DNA from 2 places in the Micromonospora aurantiaca ATCC 27029 genome. Region 2 is predicted to be linked to the other one. Evidence: riboswitches for the same ligand, from Rfam matches in the RefSeq annotation. Region 2 holds a riboswitch; the other holds the start of a gene.
What was found. Region 2 has a riboswitch for cobalamin ahead of MICAU_RS13110 (acyl-CoA thioesterase). Riboswitches for the same ligand answer to the same signal wherever they lie in the genome.

Region 1 (10,059 bases), 1.5 Mb from region 2:
ATGCTCGGCGGGGCGCCGGCGCCGAAGGACCAGCCCTCGACACTGCCCGGCGCGGGGTTGTAGCCGGTCGCCCCCGACGTGCTGTAGGACCAGGAGCCGCCGCTGGACGCATGCCAGTACGACCAGTACGCCGTGGCCGGCGGGGTGTTGACGCACGGCTCGGTCGCGGCGGTGGGCTTGCCGTTGATCCGGCAGACGAAGGCCAGGCCCCAGCGGGCGGTGCCGGTGACTGTGAAGCCGGCGGCCTGAAGCGCGGCCAGGCCGGTGGCCGGATCGCCCGGCGCACAGGCGACCTGGACGCCGCCGCCGAGCGTGGCGAAGTCGACGACCACCGTGACTCCCGAGGTGCCCGCGCAGGCGGCGGCGTGCGCCGCCCGGGGCGCGGGTTCGACTGCGGTCAGCGCGACGCCGGCCACGACGGCGGCCAGGAGACCGGCCAGCCAGGTGCGGACTGTGGAACGATGACGGAACACGGATCCTCCTGTGATCGGGCGAGCGGCGAAGCGGTTCACGGGCAGGCGAGTGCCGGTGCGCCGGGGTCGGCGCCGACGGCGGACAGACGGGCGTACCCGATCCCGGTGAGACCGAGGACGGCCTGGGCGGTCGCCCGGGGTGCGGTGGCCGGGTCGAAGCCGCCGCCGTCGAAGTCGACAGCGCCCCTGTCGGCCGGCGCCCCGGCGCAGCCGACCTGGAGTCCGGCGAGGAATGCCCGGGCCCGCGCCCAGGCCGGCAGCCGGTGGCCGTCGCGCAGGGCCTGCGCGGCGAGGCCGGTGCTGTTGGCGTTCGGCGTGCCGCCCGCGTTGGCGAAGCCGCCGTCGGCACGCTGAACGGACACCAGCCAGCGCAGCCCGGCGGCGGCGTCGGCCGGACGGTCCGCGGCGCGCAGCGCCTGTGCCGCGAGCGCGGTGGCGTCCACGTCGGACGTGCAGACCGGTTGCGCGGGCAGCAGCGGGTAGCCGCCGTCCGGGCACCGGGTGCCGGCCAGCCAGGCGGCCGCCGCCGGTGGCGCTCCGCCCGCCGTACGGTCCAGCGCCAGCAGCGCGAAGGATTGGCTGAACGCGTTGCTGTAGTCGCCGTACGCGGACCGGTCGCTGAACCTGCCGGCCGGCGTCTGGAGCGAGCGCAGCCGGGCGATCAGGTCCACCCCGCCGACGTCGGCCGGGTCGCCGCCGCGCACCTGCACGGCGAGGGCGAGCTTGGCGGTCGCACCCGCGTACGCCTCGGAGACGCCGTCGCCGAGGTAGCCGTCGCGGATGTCCGGCCGGGTGACCCAGGCCAGCGCGTCGGCGCCGTGGTCGTCGGCGACGCCGGTGGCGGCGAAGGCGAACACGGCGTCGAGGGTCAGCCCCTGGTCGGGGTACGCGACACCGTCGAAGACCGCCTCGAAGCGTTCGCCGTCGACGAGTTGCCGGGCGAGCCAGCCGCCGGCGGCCTCCGGGCGGGTGAGGGCGGCGCGCTCGGGGGCGGCGACGGCGGGTGTGGTGAGGGTGAGAGCGGCGAGTACGCCGCAGAGGAGCGCGAGCAGGCGGTGCCGGCTTCGGCGGACGACCATCGGAAGCGCCTTTCCGGCCCGGCGGTCGCAAGCCCGGACGACCGCGGCAACGCCGCGTCGACCGGGACTCCGACCCGTGGGCCACGACGGGTGGGGAGCGGATGCACGCGTACGACGGGTATTCGGGCTCGCCGCCGCAGATTTCTCTGGGCGGCCTACCGTTGCGGGCCAGCGCCGGATTTCGACCGGTCTTCCCCCGCACGTACACGCGGTGGTTCAGTTGTCGCGACAGTCTGCTGTGGCCGGAGCGCCGATGTCAATGCGCCAGGATCCGGACACGTGCCGTGACGGCCGGCGGGACGCCCGGTGAAGACCGGGCGTCCTCGACCTCGTGGTCACTGTCAGCGGGGCCGGGAGCCGGTCATCGGCGGAACGGCCCGGTGACGCAGTAGGTGATGCCGCCGGAGGACGAGCCGGTCGTGCCGCGTTGCGACGAGAAGTACAGCCGGTCCCCCGCCGGGGTGAACGCCGGCCCGGTGATCTCCGAACCGCTCTGTCCGGTGATCCGCAGGAAGACCGAGATCTTGTCGTCGGGCGTGATCATGCAGATCTCCATGTTCCCGCCGTCCTCCGCGACGTACAGGTCACCGGCAGTGGACCCGGTGATGTTGTCGACCCCGGTCAGCGGAGGGGTGCCCGGACTGACCAGGTTGTCGTCGTAGGCGAGCTCGTACGTGCCGGCGGCCAGGTTGACCTGCCACACGCGGTTGTCGCCCTTCGTGGTGAACCAGACGGTGTCATCCGCGTAGTGACAGCCCTCGCCGCCGTTGAACGTCTTCGCGCCGGACACCTGCTGCCGGGTCGGGGTGGGCGAGCCGTCCGGGTCGGGCACCGTGGCCCAGGTGAACGTGCCGGAGGTCGCCGTACCGGCGCGGAAGACCTGGAGGGTTCCGGCGGAGAGGTCGCCCCAGGTGGTCGGCACGAACCGGTAGAACTTGCCGTCGGTCTCGTCCTCGGTCAGGTAGACGACCCGGCGGACCGGGTCGGCCGCGGCCGCCTCGTGCTTGAACCGGCCCAGCGCGGGACGCGCCACGGCGGTCCCGCCGAGGGGGTACGTCTCGAAGACCCGGCCCAGGGACACCTCCTCGCAGGAGAGCCAGGTGTTCCACGGCGTCTTCCCGCCGGCGCAGTTGTTGTTGGTGCCGGAGAGGATCCGCGACGCCCCGACCACGGCGCCGCTGGAGTTGAAGACGAGGCGTGAGGCACCGCCGCCCGCACCGGCTGACACCTCGGAGTTCGACACGTAGATCCAGCCGGTGCCGTTCGGGAACACGGCGCCACCGTCCGGAGCGTCGTGCCAGGTGTACGACGTCCCCGGCACCGTCCGACGGGATCGTGCGACGATCGAGCTGGTGAAGCCGGCCGGCAACTGGATGCCGTTGGCGTCGGCGGGCTGGAGCCCACCATAGGGGCCCGCCGCGTTCTGCGCCGGGGCTCCGTACGCCGCCGACCACGCGGTGAACGGCAGCGCGACAGCGCCCGCACCGACGACAGTGGCCCGCAGCATTGCTCGACGATCCATGGAACCTCCTCGGTAGGTTCCCCAGATCTGACCGGGCGGAGCTTACGCACATCGATCTGTTGGATGAACGTCGATGGACGCCTCGGTGCGCGGCGTCGTGTCACCGGCCGTCTCGTCCGTCGCCTGCCGGTGACGGGAGCGACTCGCGGTCGGCCCCCGCCACCGTTCGCATGGCTGGTCAGCCCTTGCGCCACTTCTGGTTGGCCGTGCCCCCGCAGTCCCAGAGCTGGAGCCTCGCGCCGTCGTTGCCGTTCCAGTCCTTGATGTCGACGCACTTGCCGGCCTGGAGGTTGACCAGGTCTCCGGCCGCGTTCAGGGTGAACTGCTGGGCGCCGGTGCCGTTGCAGGTGTAGAGCTGCACCGCCGCCCCGTTCGCGGTGGACCCGGCGTCGATGTCCATGCACTTGTTGTTCTGGCTCTTGAGCGCCGTGCCGCTGAACGTCCACTTCTGCGCGTTGGTGTTGTTGCAGTTCCACATCTGCAACGGCGCGCGGTCGACGAAGTTGGAGCTCGGCACGTCGATGCACTTGTTGTTCCAGTTGCTGACCACTGGCACCCCGGTGGTCGGGGTGCCGCCGCCACCGCCGGTGAACGGGCTGAGGATCAGTCCGGCCGAACGGGGATCGCCGTCGTGCACCAGCGACTCGAATCCACCGACGTCGTCGAAGGCGAACGCGTACGCCCGGCCGTCGGTCATGTTGGCGTGGATCAGGCGTGCGTACTGGTTGGTGGGGTTGCTGCGGTAGAAGTCGGCGGCGTTCGTGCTCGGCTGGGTGTCGACGGTGCCGAGCGTGCCTCGGTTGAGGGCGGCGCAGAGCGTACGCGAGATCGGGCCGACCACCTGGTCGTTCGGCGCGGGCAGGTCGCCGTCGCAGCCCCAGACGCTGGCCGAGGAGGGCCGGTTGAAGGAGGCGACCACCTGGCCGCTGCCGTTGGTGAAGGTCATGGTGTTGCCCGAGGTGCGGCCGTAGTACCGGATGGCCGGCTGGTCGGCGAAGGGCGCCACGGTCAGGGTCTTCGTGGTGTACGCGTTCCACGCGGACGCGATGTACGAGTCCAGGTAGGTGGTGCTGAGCAGGCCGGCCCCGGCCGCCTTGCCCGGAGCCAGGACGCGCAGGACGGTCCCGTCGGAGCGGGTGTGGACGGTGCCGGCCCAGCCCGGCTGCGCCCGGATCCCGTCGATGACCGCGTTGCGTCCGTTGGCCACCACGTCGCCGGTGCGCTTGGTGACGCCGTTGGCGCCGGTCACGGTGACCGCGTGCGGGATCGCGAACATGTCGACCTGGGAGCTGTTGAGCCACAGCCCGGAGTCGTTGTAGGTGAACTCGCTCCAGTCGAAGAGGATGTCTCGGTTCGCGTCACCGGCCGCCCAGGGCGCGGGCTGCACCAGTCCGTCCGGGGTGAGGAAGAACTTGAGCTTCTGCCCGAGGGAGAAGTAGGCCCGGCCGGAGAAGCCGCGGGGGAACTGGATCGTGGTGCTGCCGCCGTTGCCGGGGCCCGGTATCGAGACGTCCGGCGCGGGCGACGGCGGGAGCTGCCCGCCGGTCCACGGTACGAATCCGCCGCCGGAGGTGACGTAGCCGAGCCGGCCGGAGGACAGCTGGACGCCGATGACGTAGAGGTGGACCGGGTCGCTGCGGCCGGTGGTGTTGGTGACGGTGACCGGCAGCAACGCCGGTCCGACCGCCTGGGCGGGCGTAGCGACGACGGCGCCGGTGAGCCCGGCGAGCAGGGCGGACGCGGCGGCGAGCAGCCTTCTTCGGAGACGCATGGGGACACCTCGCGGGAGACAGGGGGACGGGAGAGCGCTCTCTCAGCAGGGTCCAATTGTTAATATTGTTTGTCAATAGGTGGTTGCCTATGGATCAGGGCCACGGCGAAGGTCACCGGTTGATTAAGATCCACTACGGAACAGTCGACTGTGGATTGGGTAGGTAGGTACATGAAACGCATGCTTTCGGCGCTGACGGCGCTGGTGACCGTCGCGGCGGGCCTGACTGTCGGCGCCCCCGCCGCCCAGGCGGCCGGCTCCTGCTCGGGGACCATCACCTACAGCCAGGTGCAGTCGTCCGGGCTCGGTGAACTGGTGATCTACTACAACAGCAGCAACGGGGGCACCAACAGCGCCTGCTTCTACCACCGCGGCGCGGCGTACGGGAGGTCGGCGCCGACCTTCGTGCAGATCTACCGCTGCGCGGAGCGGTCGGGCGAGGGCGCGCACTGCACCCGGTCGGGCGGCGCGGACACCAATTCCGGTGACTTCAGCTATTACGCCGGCCCGGTCGCCGTCACCGGTACGGCGAACTACTGCGTCGAGGCGGTCGGCTACATCGGATGGGCCGGTGAGCGCCACCAGATCTACAGCCGCCGCCAGGGCTGCTGAACCCGCTCCCCTCCCCGGACCGGGGCCGGCGCACGATGAGCGCCGGCTCCCCGGCCGGGCCGGGTCAGGGTCGGCGGCGACCCGGCCGAGGAAGGCCGAGACCCCGGCGTACGGCCCGTGGTCGCGGTGGCAGTCGTAGCGCTCCGCCCCGTCCGTCACCGCAGGGCCCACCGCCGCAGGGGCGGGCGCCCGGGAGCGCCCGCCGGGCCGGCAGTTACCAGCACCACTCGATCCACAGGCGGCGTGCGCCGGACACCAGGCGGAGTGCAGTCGTGCGACGGATGGTCATCGTCCTCATAGGAACCTCCGATGTGATGCACCTCGGGGCTGGCCCAGAGCGTAATTCCGGTCGATGGAAATAAGAAGGGTTCTCGCGATTCGCGGCGGGCTGATCGCACCGCCACGCCGAACGCCGCCGTCGCGGCGCCGGCCATTCCGCTGCCGAGCAGGCGTACGACGGTCAGCGCGACAGCATCCGGCGGACCCGGCGGCCCACCGCTTGCTTGACCTGGTCGCGCAGTGGCTGCGCGCGGCGTGCCGTGAGCTTCTGCTGCAGCGTCCGGTTCTCGTCCCGCAGCCATTGGATGCGCGTCAGCAGTTCCTCGGCCGTGTAGGCGGAGGCCGGCCGGACCGCCGGCGGGTAGACGGTTCGGCGGACCTGCTCGTCGAAGCGGGTGGCGCTGTCCCCGTCGGCGAACGACAGGCCGAGGTCGTGCTTGGCGAGGAACGCGGTGATCCGCGCGAAGCGCTCCTTGTGGCCCTCGTTCAGGGCCGTGTAGTCGGCTTCCTCGTAGAGTCGGGCGGCGTCGACGTCGGCCAGCACGTCGCGCATCAACCGGTGCGGGATGTCGAAGTAGCGGGCCAGTTCCAGGGTGCGCGAGTCGTGTGCGAGGAGATACCCGGGAGTGCCGGAGATCAGCGCCGTGATGGTGCCGTGGATCCGGGTGCCGAAGGCGAAGTCGAATCCGGAGAGATACTCCATCCAGGGCCACGGGTCCATGAACATCCGCACCTTGTCCTCGACGAAGAGCGGGTGTGAGGTGTGGATCGGCATGTCGTCGGTCTTGCCGCGCAACTTCGGTGCGTCGCCGTAGAGCAGGGTGCCGAGGGTGTACAGGCCCTGCGCCACGTAGCGCAGATTCGGGTAGCGCTGGTGGTGGTGCTGGACGATCGGGGCCAACGCGCGGACGTACGGCGAGATGACGAACGCGAGCCGATCCTCGGTGTCCAGGGTGGCCTTCGCCTTCTCGACCCGGAGGCTGTCGCCGTGCAGGAACATCGACGGACAGCCGATCTGCTCGACGGCGGAGAACCCCAGCGTACGCAGGTAGTTCTCGCTGATCTCGCCGCGTACGCCGATGCTGTGCGATCGGTCCAGCACCGCCCGGCAGAACGCCTTCACCGGCTCGTCGATCGGGCGCAGGTACTCCCGGTCGCCGTCCACGTCGGTCTGCGCCCCGACCCCGAGCACCACCACCGGGATCTTGAGCCGCTCGATCAGCCGGGTCATCGACGTCAACCGGTTCACGTAGTCGTGGCGGAACGCGTTCGCCAGCGGGATCACGAAGACGTCGTACTTCTCGTTGATCTCGTCGGCATCGCGCGGGTCCGTCCGGAACCGCGACGGGGTGATCTCCGCCGTCGAGGTGGACAGCAGCTTGTGCGCGGCGTGGCTGAAGACCAGGTTGCCGCTGTTCTTGCCGATCCAGTCCCGCTCGTAGGTCTCCTCGGCGGTGACGACGTCGAACGGGCCCTTGCGGGCTCGCAGCAGGATCCGCTGGTGCATCCGGGGTGTCCACCCTTCGTCCCGGACGCCACGGCGCCCGGCGAGGCCGAAGCGGCGCGACCGGCCGGGCACGGCCCCGTTCCGTGCAGGAACCGAAATCCTACGCCCTGACACGGAGAGGTGCCGTCAGACCTACACCGGGTCGGGTCAGGCGGCGTGGACCGCTGTGGTGTCCGCTGCGGGCCGGCCGTAGCGGCGACGCAGTCGGGCCTCGGCGCGGGGGTTGCGATTGGCGAGGTTCAGGTCGCCGCCGTAGTGCGCCAGAACCCGTGGGTTCATCACCCGGTACCACAGCGGCGGAACGAGAGCGAGCAACACCATCGAGGCGTAGCCTCCGGGCAGTCGCGGCGAGACGTCGAAGCTGCGCAGCGTCTGGTAGCGGCGCAGCGGGTTGGCGTGGTGGTCACTGTGGCGTTGCAGTTGAAAGAGGAACACGTTGGTGACGACGCGGTCGCTGTTCCAGCTGTGCCGTGGGTCGACCTTCTCGAAGCGGCCGGTGGCGGTGCGCCGGCGGCACAATCCGTAGTGCTCGAGGTAGTTGACCGCTTCCAGCAGCGAGAAGCCGACGATCGCCTGCAGGAACAGGAAGGGCACGAGCCGCCAGCCGAACACAGCGATCAGCAGGGCGAAGAGCACGACGGTCATGAGCCCGGCGTTGAGCAGGTTGTTACGCAGCGTCCACGGGCTCTTGTGCCGCAGCCGGAAGCGGCCGATCTCCAGCCGCCACGCCGAGATGAGGCTGCCCCAGACCGTACGCGGCCAGAACGAGTAGAAGCTCTCCCCCAGCCTGGCGCTGGCCGGGTCCTCCGGTGTGGCGACACGGACATGGTGCCCGCGGTTGTGCTCGACGTAGAAGTGGCCGTACCCGGTGGGCGCGAGGGCGATCTTCGACAACCACCGCTCGACCGTTTCGCGCTTGTGGCCGAGCTCGTGTGCGGTGTTGATGGCCAGTCCGTTGACGATCCCGATGGTGGCGACCAGGCCGGCGGCGCCGGCGGCACCGAGGCCGCCACGCGTCCAGACCCACGCTCCGAGCAGCAGGGCGGCGTACTGCACCGGCAGGAACAGGAACGTGATCCAGCGGTAGTAGCGGACCTCCTGCAACCGCCGGGCGATGTCGTCGGGCGGGTTCTCTCCGTCGTCACCGAGCAGCACGTCGATGATCGGGATGAGTCCGAAGACCACCGCCGGGGTGAGCCACCAGGCAGCGGGTCCGGCGCCGGCCTGCCACAACGCGTACGCCAGAAACGGCAGCACCGGCACGAGGAGAGCCAGTGGCCACAGGTGCTTCTTGCCGTCACGCCAGCCGGCGGCTGGAGCATCGATCGAGGTCTGCATGTACCGCCTCCGGAGTGTCGAGCGCTGCGTCGACTGTCACACGGATAACCACGCTTGACAATATCCGGCTCTGCGTCAATTGAGTAGACACGCAAGGCATGTGTGTCTACTCGATAGACTCGACGCACCATGGCCGCCCCTCCGCCTTATCGCCACACCGCGCGCCGGCACCTGCGTGACACGGTCATCACGGCCGGCCGCGACCTGGCGATCGACCGCGGCTGGGACGCGGTACGAATGGCCGACGTGGCGGCCCGCGTGGGCGTGAGCAGGCAGACGCTCTACAACGAGTTCACCAACAAGGCCGGACTGGGCGAAGCCATCGCACACCGCGAGATCGACCGGTTCATGGACGGTGTGCGGGAGGCGTTGTCCGCCCACGGCGGCGACGTGCGAGCCGCCGTCCATGCCGCAGTCACGTTCGTGTTGACGCAGGCCGGCACCGACCCGCTGGTCAAAGCCGTCCTCAACAGTGCCCGGGGCACCGACGCCCTGCTCCCCTACCTGACCACCCGCGCCGACCTGGCCCTGGCCGCCGCCGTCACGGTGCTGAGGGAGTGGGCGGACACGCACCTGCCCCGGGTGCCTCCCGATGAAGTCGCCGTCGGCGCCGAATCCCTCGCGCGACTGGTCGTCAGCCACATCGTGCTGCCGACGGCGCCCGTCGACAACACCGCCGACACCCTCGCCGAACTGGCACAACGCTTCCTGGACCCGCCGCGCGCGTGAACGAGCGCATCAGCTGGGATGCGGGCGTCGGCCGGGTGCGTACAGCGGCGGACGACCGGACGTGCCCGAGGGCCTCCTCGGCCGGGTCCGGCCGCCACGGCGGGGCGGGGCGGGGCGGCGGTCGCCACCCCGCCCGGACGCGACTCGCCCCCTTCAGGTCACCGGGCCCGCCGGTCGATCGGCGCCGAAGTACTCGGGCCGGCTCACCCATGCCTCACTGACGAACATGACGCCGGGCCGGTGGGCCAGGATGTCGCGCAGGCCGACGGCGACCGGCTCGGCCCGCTCGAGCGGCAGCACGGCGATCACCATGACGAGTCCGGCCCGGTCGTTGAAGAGCAGCCGGCCCTCGTGGGTGCCGTGGTGGCCGAAGCCGGAGACCCCGCTGAGGCTGGTCCAACCGCTCACGCCGGAGGCGTGCAGCAGCGTCCGGACGGCGTCGACGTCGTCGGCGCGGGTCACGACCTCCACCTTGACCATGCGCGTCAGTCCGAGCTCGTTCATACGCTGTACTCCTTCTCTGGGCCGAGGGCCGGGAGCGGCGTGGTGCGCCGGGATCCGCCCGGGTCACTCCATTCGCCGGTACGGGGGTCGATGACGGTCAGGGACATCCAGCCGCCGTCGATCAGCTGGCGCAGGGCCGGGTTGCGGCCGAGCACGGTGTCGACGAGGTGGTGCGGGGCGTGGACCACGGCGAGCAGCCGCAGCGGGTCGTGCGCCGGCCGTGTCCCGTCGTCGACGGACTGCAG
Region 2 (10,059 bases):
TCCTCGTCGCGACCGCGACGATCGCCATCCGGGGCACCTCGGCCACGAACTGCCCGTCGGCCCGGTAGACCAGCGGACGGGCCGGCACGTCGTCGCGGCCGATTCCGGCCAGGTAGCCGGTGTGGTCGAAGTGGCGGGTCAGCAGCCCCCACACCTCGTCGTCGGTGAGCGTCGCGAAGTAGTCGCGCACGCCGTACATGTCGCCGACGTAGTCGCGCATGCCCGCGGAGGCGGACTCGGCGCTGTCGGCGCGCACGATCAGCGGGTCGTACAGGTCGACGACGCGTACCGGCAGCCCGGCCCCGGTGAACAGGCCGGTCAGCTCGGCGCGGCTGAAGTGCCGGTAGTCGTGGCCGCCGGCGGCGTGCGGGTGCACCACCTCGCCGAAGAACCCGGCCATCGGGCTGGACTCGTCGAAGTCGTGCAGCACGATCCGGCCGCCGGGGCGGACCACCCGGGCCGCCTCCGCGACCGCCTGCGGCCGCCGGGCCGCCGGGATGTGGTGCGTGCCGTACGCCAGCAGCACCGCGTCCACGCCGGCGTCGCGCAGGAACAGGAAGTGCGCGGCCTGGCGGACGGCGGGCAGGCCGTGGGCCAGCGCCTTGTCGACCATGTGGCCGGACAGGTCGCCGGTGATGAACGCCAGTTTGGACTCGAAGCAGGCGGACTGGCTGCTCGCGGCGCGGGCCACTGTGCCGTCGCCGCCGAGCACGTCGAGGATGAGCGTGACCGGGGCGGCGGCGTCCGGGGTGGCGAGGTCCAGCAGCCGCCGCATGCCGGTCCAGCGGACGAGCGTGTCCCGCTGCGCCCGGCGATAGGAATCGCCCCGGCCGGTGGAGTCGGTGTCGAACTCGCTGACCGTGCCGGCCAGTTCCGCGAGGGCCTCGTCCGCGCCGGGGCGGCCAAAGTCGAGCAGCTCGCGCAGTTGCGGGTGGAGGGTCGCCACGGTGTGCAGGTAATCGCGCAGGACCAGGGACGGAAGGTACGGCCGGCTCATGAACACCTCGGCGCACGCGACAGTATGCCGCCTCGTCAGCGACGTCCCTTCGGCGAACGGATGGCGAACTTTAACACCGCTTCTCGGCCGTTCACCAGGTCGAATACCGGACATTGTGGAAGGTCCGGTACGGGTACGAGTCCTTACCCGTTCTTTGTCGCCTATTCCGCCACAGGGGTGTGACTGGCGACGATGTGTCGCATTAGGTCGATGATTTCCGGCAGATGGTCGGTAAGGAAGAAATGCCCGCCGGGAAACACGTGGCATCGCGGTTCGGTGACACATTCCCGGGCCCACCCCGCGGCCCGGTCCCGGTCCACGTGCTCGTCCCCGTCGCCGAGCAGCACGTGCACCGGCACCTCCAGCGGCGGCTCCGGACGGTAGGCGTACCGCTCGGACAGCGCGAAGTCGGCGCGTACCCCGGGCAGGATCAGCTCCATCAGGTCGCGGTCGGCCAGCAGCGCGGCCGGCGTGGCCCCGAAGTCGCGCAACGCCTCGATCAGACCGGCGTCGTCGAGGTCGTGCACGCGCCGCCGCACCAGCCGGGTCTGCGGCGCCTCCGCGCCGCCGACCAGCAACGCCAGCGGCGCGGGCGCGCCCCGGCGGCGCAGCTCCCGCGTCACCTCGAACGCCACGAGCGCCCCCAGGCTGTGGCCGAACAGCAGGAACGGCCCGGACGCCCGCTCGGCGACGGCTGTCGCCAGCGCGTCCACCAGCTCCGCGAGGTCGTCCACGGGTGGCTCGTGCAGCCGGGCGCCCCGGCCCGGCATCAGCGCGACCTGCACCGACAGCTCCGGCGCGGCCAGTTCCTGCCACTGCGCGAAGGAGGCGGCGACGCCGCCGGCGTACGGGAAGACGAACACCTGGGCGTCGCCGGCCGGGGAACCGGCCGGCCCGAACCAGCGGCTCGCACTCACCTGGGGCATGGCCAGGAGCATAGGGCCGGACCACTCCCGGCTCGGCGGACGGGCCTGTGTGGACAGCCGGCCGCCTGGCACACTACCGGGATGCGGCGGGGGGTCTGGTCGGTGCTGGCGATGCTCGTCGCGGCCGGGCTCGGCGCATCGGTCGCCTGGCTGCCGAACGCCACCGACCGGCAGCTCACCCTGCTGCAGTCGGTCCTCGCCGTCCTGGCGGCCGGCGGCCCGATCCTGGGCTGGCTGTGGCGGTGCAACCACCGGGGCGCACGCCGCCCCGGCCCCGAGGCGCAGCGGGCGGCCGACGAGCTGGCCGCCGCCGTCCTCGCGCAGTGGAGCCGCGCGGCGACCGAGCGCGGGCTGTGGGCGCCGGTTCCGATCCGGGTCCACTGGCGGTGGTCGGACCGGCCGGTCACCGGGCCGGTGGACGCCGCCGCGACCGAGGGCGACCTGGTCCGGTTCCCGCCCCTGCCGGCCGTCCCGCCGGTGCGGGCGGCCGACCTCGCCCACGGCGACCTGCACGACCTGTTCCGGGTGTACGCGGGCCTGGGCTCCGGCCGCCTGCTGCTGCTCGGCCGGCCCGGGGCGGGCAAGTCGGCAGCGGTCGTCCTGCTGCTGATCGACGCGCTGGAGCACCGGCAGCGCCTGCCGGAGCAGGAACGCGCACGGGTACCCGTGCCGGTGCTGCTGACCGTGTCCGGCTGGGATCCGCGCCGGCAACCGGTCGCCGACTGGCTGGCCGCCCGGCTGGCCGCCGATCACGATGTCCTCGGCGGGCTCGAACCGGCCCGCCGGCTCGTCACGGGCGGGCACGTGGCGCTCTTCCTGGACGGGCTGGACGAACTGCCGCCGGACCTGCGACCGGTCGCCCTGCGCGCGCTCGACGTCCAGACCACGTTCCGGCTGGTGGTGACGACCCGCAGCCGCGAGCTGGTGGAGGCGGTGGCCGCCGCCCGGCACCTCTCCGGCGCCGCCGCCCTGGAGCTGGAGCCGCTGACCGGCGCGGACATCGCCGCGTACGTCACCCGGAGCCGGACCCAGCCGTTGCCGCCGGGGTGGCAGCGGCTGGTGGACGAGGTGCGCGACCGGCCTGAGAGTCCCGTCGCGCAGGCGCTGCGCAGCCCGCTGATGCTGAGCCTGTTCCGGGACACGGTGACCACCGACGACGATGCCGCGGAGCTGCTCGACAGCTACCACAGCCGGGAGGCGGTGGAGGACGCCCTGCTCGACCGGGTGCTTCCCGCGGCGTACGCCGTCCAGCCCGGCGTGCCGGAGCCGCGCTACACGGCTGCGCAGGCGGCGCGCTGGCTCGGTCACCTCGCCCACCTGATGAACCGGGCGGGCAGCCGCGATCTGGTGTGGTGGCACCTGGCGTCGTTCACCTCCTGGGACCTGTACGCGGTCACGACGGTGCTCGTCACCGGTCTCGGCGCCGGACTGAGCGCGGGGTTGCTCGCCGGGCCGGCGTTCGGGGTCCTGGCCGGGCTGGCGTTCGGGCTGGTGCTCACGTTCACCGCCAAGCTGTCCCGGGACGTGCTGATCGGCCGGCGTCCGCTGCGGCTCCGCCGGATCAGATGGAGCCGGGTCGTCAGCCGTCAGCGGATGGAGAGCGTGCTCGGCGCCGGGCTCACCGGTGCGTTGTTCCTGGGCTTCTTCGGGCTCCTCGTCGCCGCGTGCGCCGATGTCACAGGCATCGGGTCCGGGCGGGCCTTCCCGGTCTTCCTCGCCTTCACCGCGACCGGTTTTCTCGGTTGCCTCTCCCTGGGCCTGTACCTGGCGATGGCCGGCTCGGCGGACGAGGACGACCCGGTGTCGTCGCGGCTGTCCTGGCGGCGGGACCTGTGGTCCGCGGTGGGCGGCGGCCTCTGGCTCGGGTCCGTGCTCGGTGTCCTGGGTGGCCTGGTGGGGCGGCTCGCCGGGTCGGCGGAAGGTGGCATCGCCTGTGGCATCGTCGGCGGCTTCCTGCTCGGCGTGACGTCCTCGCAGACCTGGCGCGCCCTGCTCGTCATGGTCGAGCTGCGCCGTACCGGGGTGGCGCCGCTGCGGCTGCTCCGGTTCCTCGACGACGCGCACCGCCGGTCGGTGCTGCGCACGGTGGGGCCGGTCTACCAGTTCCGGCACGCCCGTCTGCAGGACCGCCTGGCGACCACCGCCGGTGCTACGGTGGACCGGAGTGATCCAGTGGCGATCAGGCAGGCAGGGAGACCAGACATGGCGGGTGACGACGACATCTCCGGGTGAGACCGGACATGTGACCGACCGCAGGCGAGCGCCGTGGTCGTTCCGTCGTACCCCGAGACCGTGTCCCCCGCCGGGCGGCTGAGGTCCGCCCGCCCTCATCTTCGAGGTCGTCTTCCTGATGTCCGATTCCTTCGTCGTCTGCTCGAACCTGACCTTCTCCTGGCCGGACGACACCCCGGTCTTCCAGAACCTCTCCTTCACCCTCGGCGGCGGCCGGACCGGACTGGTCGCGCCGAACGGCGCCGGCAAGAGCACGCTGCTCAAGCTGATCGCCGGCGAGTACCGCCCGGCCGCCGGGTCGGTGACCGTCGACGGCGTGCTGGGCTACCTCCCGCAGAGCCTGCCACTGGCCGCCGACCTCACTGTGGCCGAGGTCCTGGAGATCGCACCGCTGATCGCGGCGCTGCACGCCATCGAGGCCGGCGACGCCGACGAGAGGCACTTCACCACCATCGGCGCCGACTGGGACATCGAGGAGCGCACGCGCGCGCAACTCGACCGGCTCGGCCTCGGCGGCCTCGCCTTCGACAGGCGCCTGGGCACGCTCAGCGGTGGGCAGGTGGTCTCCCTCGGCCTGGCGGCGCAACTGCTCAAGCAGCCCGACGTGCTGCTGCTGGACGAGCCGACGAACAACCTCGACCTGGGCGCCCGGCACCGGCTCTACGACGTGCTGGAACAGTGGCACGGCTGTCTGCTGCTGGTCAGTCACGACCGGGCTCTGCTGGACCGGATGGACCGCATCGCCGAACTCGACCGCGGTGAGATGCGCTTCCACGGCGGCGACTTCACCTCGTACGAGGCGGCCGTGCGGGCCGCGCAGGAGGTGGCGGAGAAGAACGTCCGCAGCGCCGAACAGGACCTCAAGCGGGAGAAGCGGGAGTTGCAGGAGGCCCGCGAACGGGCGGCCCGGCGAGCCGGCAACGCCGCCCGGAACCTGAAGAACGCGGGTCTGGCGAGGATCGTCGCCGGCGGCTTGAAGCGGGACGCGCAGGTGGCGGCGGGCAAGGCGAACGAGATGCACTCCGGGCGGGTCGACGACGCCCGGGCACGGCTGGACGAGGCCGAGCGGGCGCTGCGCAACGAGAAGACGATCACGGTGGAGCTGCCCGCCACCACCGTCCCGGCCGGACGCACGCTGCTGACCGCCGAACGGGTCCGGGTCCGGCACGGTGAGCGGTCGCTGTTCGCCGCCGACGGTGTCGACCTGACGATCCGCGGTCCGGAGCGGATCGCCCTGCTCGGCGACAACGGCGCGGGCAAGTCGACGCTGCTGCGCCTGATCGACGGCGATCTGGAGCCGGAGAGCGGCCGGATCACCCGCGCGGACGGCCGGATCGCGTACCTGTCGCAGCGGCTGGACCTGCTGGACCTGGACCGTACCGTGGCGGAGAACCTGGCCGCGTTCGCGCCGCAGGCCCCTGACGCGCAGCGGATGAACCTGCTCGCCCGCTTCCTGTTCCGCGGCCCGCGCGCGCATCTTCCGGTCGGGGTGCTCTCCGGCGGGGAGCGGCTGCGCGCCACGCTCGCGTGCGTGCTGGGCGCCGAACCGGCCCCGCAGCTCCTGCTGCTCGACGAGCCGACGAACAACCTCGACCTGGTCAGCGTCGGGCAGTTGGAGAGCGCGCTGCACGCCTACCGGGGCGCGCTGCTGGTGGTCAGCCACGACGAGCGGTTCCTCGCCGCGATCGACGTGGGCCGCTGGCTGCGCCTGGCGGACGGACGCCTGGTGGAGACCGGTCCCCCGGACGCCGGCTGACCGGCCCGGTCAGACCGCCGGCAGGCGGACCACGAACCGGCACCCGCCGGTCACGTTGTGCGCGTGCACCCGCCCGCCGTGCGCCTCGACCAGTCCGCGCACGATCGCCAGACCCAGCCCGCCGCCGGCCGGTGCCGCCTCGTCGGCGCCGGCCGGTGCGGGGGTACGGGCCCGGGTGCCCCGGAACGCCACGTCGAACACCCGGGGCAGGTCCGCCTCCGGAATGCCGCCGCAGGTGTCGGAGACGGCGAGCCACGCGTCGGCGTCGTCCCGTCCGGCGTCGATGCGGACAGTGCCGTCCGGTGGCGTGTACCGCACCGAGTTGACCAGCAGGTTCGTCACGACGCGGGCGAGTTCGGCCTCGGCGGCCCGGACGGTCGGCCAGCCGGTCTCCGGGGCGAGCACCCGGACCCGCCGGTCGGCGGCCAGCGGCGCGGTGGCGGCGATCGCGTCGGAGACCACGTCGCCGAGCGGCACCGGGGACAGCGCGGGCCGCAGCGCTCCGGCGGTGATCCGCGACAGCTCGAACAGGTCGTCGACAAGGCGCGTCATCCGGTCCGTCTCGACCCGGATCCGGCGGTGGTACTCGGCCACCGCCGCCGGCTCGTCGACCACCCGGTCCTCCAGCGCCTCCGCCATCGCCCGCAGCCCGGCCAGCGGCGTACGCAGGTCGTGGGAGACCCACGCGACCAGCTCGCGGCGGCCCGCCTCCAGCTGCCGTTCCCGCTGCCGGGCCTGGTCGGCCCAGACCGCCGCCTGGGCGAGGCGGCGGGCGAACGCCACCCCGACGGCCAGGCTGAGCGCCGCGGACGCGGCGACCGTGACGAGGACGACCTGGAGGTCGTGCGCGGACAGGAACATGGCCTGGGCGACGGCGGTGACGCCGGCCGTCACCGAGGCGATGGTGACCGCGAGCAGCACCGCGATGTGCGCGAGGATCGACCGGTGGCGCACCAGCCGCAGCGCGCCGACGCCGAGCGCGCCGACCGCAGCGCCTGCGAGCAGGGCGTAGAGCCCGATGACCATCAGTTCGTTCACCGGGACGCCTCCGACGGCTCGTACCGGTAACCGACGCCCCACACGGTGACGATGCGGCGCGGCTGCGCCGGGTGGTCCTCGATCTTCTCCCGCAGCCGCCGGACGTGGACGGTGACTGTGGACTGGTCGCCGAACCGCCAGCCCCACACGCGGTCCAGCAGCTCGGCCCGCGACCAGGCGCGTCCCGGGTTCGCCAGCAGGAACGCGAGCAGGTCGAACTCCCGTACGGTCAGCGACAGCGGCTGCCCGCCGCGCTCGGCGACGCGCCGGTCGGTGTCCGCGGTGAGGTCGCCGTCGCGCAGCACCCCTGTCGGTCCCCGGTCCTGCGGGGCCGCGCGCCGCAGCACCGACCGGATGCGCAGCACGAGTTCACGGGGCGAGAACGGCTTGGTCACGTAGTCGTCCGCGCCGACCTCCAGCCCGGCGACCCGGTCGGCCTCGTCCCCGAGCGCGGTGAGCATGACGACGGGCAGGCCGGGCAGCCTGCGACGCAGCCGCCGGCACACCTCGATGCCGTCGAGACCCGGCATCATCAGGTCGAGGACCACCAGGTCGGGCGGCTCCTCCTCGGCCGTGGCGAGCGCGTCCGGCCCGTCGAAGGACAACCGGACCCGGCAGCCGTCCTGTTCGAGGTAGCGCCGGACGACGTCGCTCACCGTCCGGTCGTCGTCGACGACGAGCACGTAGCGCCCCATGGGCCAGACGCTACCCATCGGCGTCCCGGTGCGGCGGCCCGCGGTCGACCTGTAAGCGGACGGAAAGATCTTTCCGCCGGCTACGCGCCTACCGTCGGAGCATGGGCAGAAGACGTGTGGTGTTGTCGGTGCTGGCCGTCGTGGCCGTCACCGGCCTCGGGGTGAGCCTGTACCTGTTCCAGCCGTGGCGGCTGGTGACCGACCGCGAGGTACGCGAGACGCTGCCCACTGTGGCGGAGCCCTCACCGGCGCCGGCCGGCACGACCGGCTCGTCGCCGACCGGCGCGGCGCCCGCCGACGTGGTGCTCGCCGCCGGTGACTTCGTCACCCACGAGCACGACACGTCCGGCCGGGCGCAGCTCGTCCGTCTCGCCGACGGCCGCCGTCAGCTGCTCCTGCGCGGACTGGACACCTCCGACGGGCCGGACCTGCGGGTGTGGCTCACCGACCGGAAGGTGCTGCCCGGCCGGGCCGGCTGGCAGGTGTTCGACGACGGCCGCTGGGTCGAGCTGGGCCGGCTCAAGGGCAACATCGGCGACCAGGCGTACGACATCCCGGCGTCGGTGGACCTGGACGGTCTGCGCAGCGCGTCGATCTGGTGCAAGCGGTTCGCGGTGTCGTTCGGCGCGGCGCCGCTGGCCGCGGCCGGGACGGGCTCGGCGCCGGCCTGACGCCTGTGCCGCCGGCCTCGGACGCTGGTCTACGCTGCGGGAAGCGCTGGTTCACCCGGTCGGCGACGGCCGGGTGTCGTAAGAGGGAACCCGGTGGGAATCCGGGACTGCCCCGCAGCGGTGAGTGGGAACGACAGCCGTCAACAGCACTGGGCCACCGGCCTGGGAAGCGACGGCCAGTAGGCGACCTCGTGTCACGCCCGCGAGTCCGAAGACCTGCCCGCGTCGCGCGTACCACCGGTGCGCGCCGCCGTCGACCTCGCGGGTGGGTCGGGCGGGTGACACGTCGTGCGCAGGGCCGTCGGCGTGTCCTCGACGTGCACACCCCGGCCGGTCGGCGGTCCGCTTCTGCGAGGACGGAACCGCACAGTGCCCGACACCATCACGCTCACCGGCCGACCACCGTCGGCCTCGCACCTGACCCTGTCGCAGATCATGGACCAGCACCACACCAACCTGATGGGCACGGTCCACGGCGGGCGCATCCTCAACCTGATCGACTCGGTCGCCGGTGTGGTCGCCGCCCGCCACTCCGACGGCCCGGCCGTCACCGCCGCCATCGACGAGACCGCGTTCCTGCGGGCGGTACGCGTGGGGGACGTGGTACACGTGGACGCCCGGATCACCTGGGCCGGCCGCAGCTCGATGGAGGTGGCGGTGAAGGTCAGCGCGGACCGGTGGGACCGCGCGGTGCCGCCGGTGGACGTGGCGACCGCGCACCTGGTGATGGTGGCGGTGGACGACGAGGGGCAGCCCCGGCCGGTGCCGCCGCTGCACGCCGAGACCGACGGCGACCGGCGGCGCTACCGGGAGGCGCAGATCCGGCGCGAACACCGGCTGGCGCTGCGCCGGGCGCTGCTCGACGGCGCCGGGGAGGGCTGAGCGGTGCTCGGACTGTCGGCGGCCACGCTCGCGGGTTACCTGGCCGCCATCGTGGTGCTCATGCTCACCCCGGGGCCGGACATGATGTTCGTGCTCGCGAACGCCACCCGGTACGGCCCACGGGCGGGCGCGGTGGCCGCGCTCGGGGTCGCCGCCGGGGAGGCGGTGCACGTCGCCGCCGTGGTGGCCGGGCTCGCCACGCTGATCGCCGCGTCCCCGGTGCTGTTCACCGCGATCCGGTGGGCCGGTGCGGCGTACCTCATCGTGCTGGGCCTGCGGGCGCTGCGCGGCACGGGCCGGCCCGGCGCACCGGCGGACCGGCCGGACGGGGGTGCCGGGCGGGCGTTCCGGCGCGGGCTGCTGACGAACCTGCTCAACCCGAAGATGATCCTGTTCAGTGTGGCGTTCCTGCCGCAGTTCGTCCGGCCCGAGGCGGGCCCGGTGGCGGCGCAGCTGGTGCTGCTCGGCGTGCTGTTCGTCGCGGTGCAGCTCGCCGTGGACCTGGCGCTCGGGGTGGGCGCCGGGCGGTTCGCCAGGCGGTGGGGCGACAGCCGCTGGTCACGGCGCGTCGACCGGCTCTGCGCTGTCGCCTTCGTCGCGCTCGGCGTCCGGCTGGCCGCCGGCTGAGACGCACCGGGGCGCGGTGCGGGCGTCGGCTGGTCGGCGGTCGGCAATGCCCGGGCCGGTTGATCGACTCCATCACGCCGAGGTGGCGGCATCAGAAGTGCTCCGACCCCGCCACCTCGGCGAACTGGCGATGATCATGAGGCCGGTCCCGGTTCGGCTCCGCCGGCGTCCCGGACGCGGGCGGCCGCTCGCGGTCCAGGTGCAGGCGCAGCAGCACCCAGCCCAGCGACACGGC

Region 1: another riboswitch for cobalamin. It lies ahead of MICAU_RS19560 (peptidase); the one in region 2 lies ahead of MICAU_RS13110 (acyl-CoA thioesterase).

The regions. Positions count from the first base shown of each region.
Region 1 is NC_014391.1:4,462,544-4,472,602, forward strand. Features, by position in the region: gene MICAU_RS19555 (SCO2322-related protein) at 1-473, opposite strand, end outside; gene MICAU_RS19560 (peptidase) at 509-1,552, opposite strand; cobalamin riboswitch at 1,649-1,772, opposite strand; gene MICAU_RS19565 (alkaline phosphatase PhoX) at 1,914-3,074, opposite strand; gene MICAU_RS19570 (beta-1,3-glucanase family protein) at 3,253-4,845, opposite strand; gene MICAU_RS19575 (hypothetical protein) at 5,017-5,457, shown strand; gene MICAU_RS19580 (polysaccharide pyruvyl transferase family protein) at 5,918-7,243, opposite strand; gene MICAU_RS19585 (alkane 1-monooxygenase) at 7,391-8,581, opposite strand; gene MICAU_RS19590 (TetR/AcrR family transcriptional regulator) at 8,711-9,310, shown strand; gene MICAU_RS19595 (DUF190 domain-containing protein) at 9,464-9,814, opposite strand; gene MICAU_RS19600 (putative inorganic carbon transporter subunit DabA) at 9,811-10,059, opposite strand, start outside.
Region 2 is NC_014391.1:2,995,229-3,005,287, reverse strand. Features, by position in the region: gene MICAU_RS13145 (class I SAM-dependent methyltransferase) at 1-997, opposite strand, end outside; gene MICAU_RS13140 (thioesterase II family protein) at 1,159-1,923, opposite strand; gene MICAU_RS13135 (hypothetical protein) at 2,005-4,155, shown strand; gene MICAU_RS13130 (ABC-F family ATP-binding cassette domain-containing protein) at 4,274-5,911, shown strand; gene MICAU_RS13125 (sensor histidine kinase) at 5,921-6,937, opposite strand; gene MICAU_RS13120 (response regulator transcription factor) at 6,946-7,644, opposite strand; gene MICAU_RS13115 (DM13 domain-containing protein) at 7,746-8,315, shown strand; cobalamin riboswitch at 8,346-8,553, shown strand; gene MICAU_RS13110 (acyl-CoA thioesterase) at 8,685-9,197, shown strand; gene MICAU_RS13105 (LysE family translocator) at 9,201-9,824, shown strand; gene MICAU_RS13100 (PrsW family glutamic-type intramembrane protease) at 9,916-10,059, opposite strand, start outside.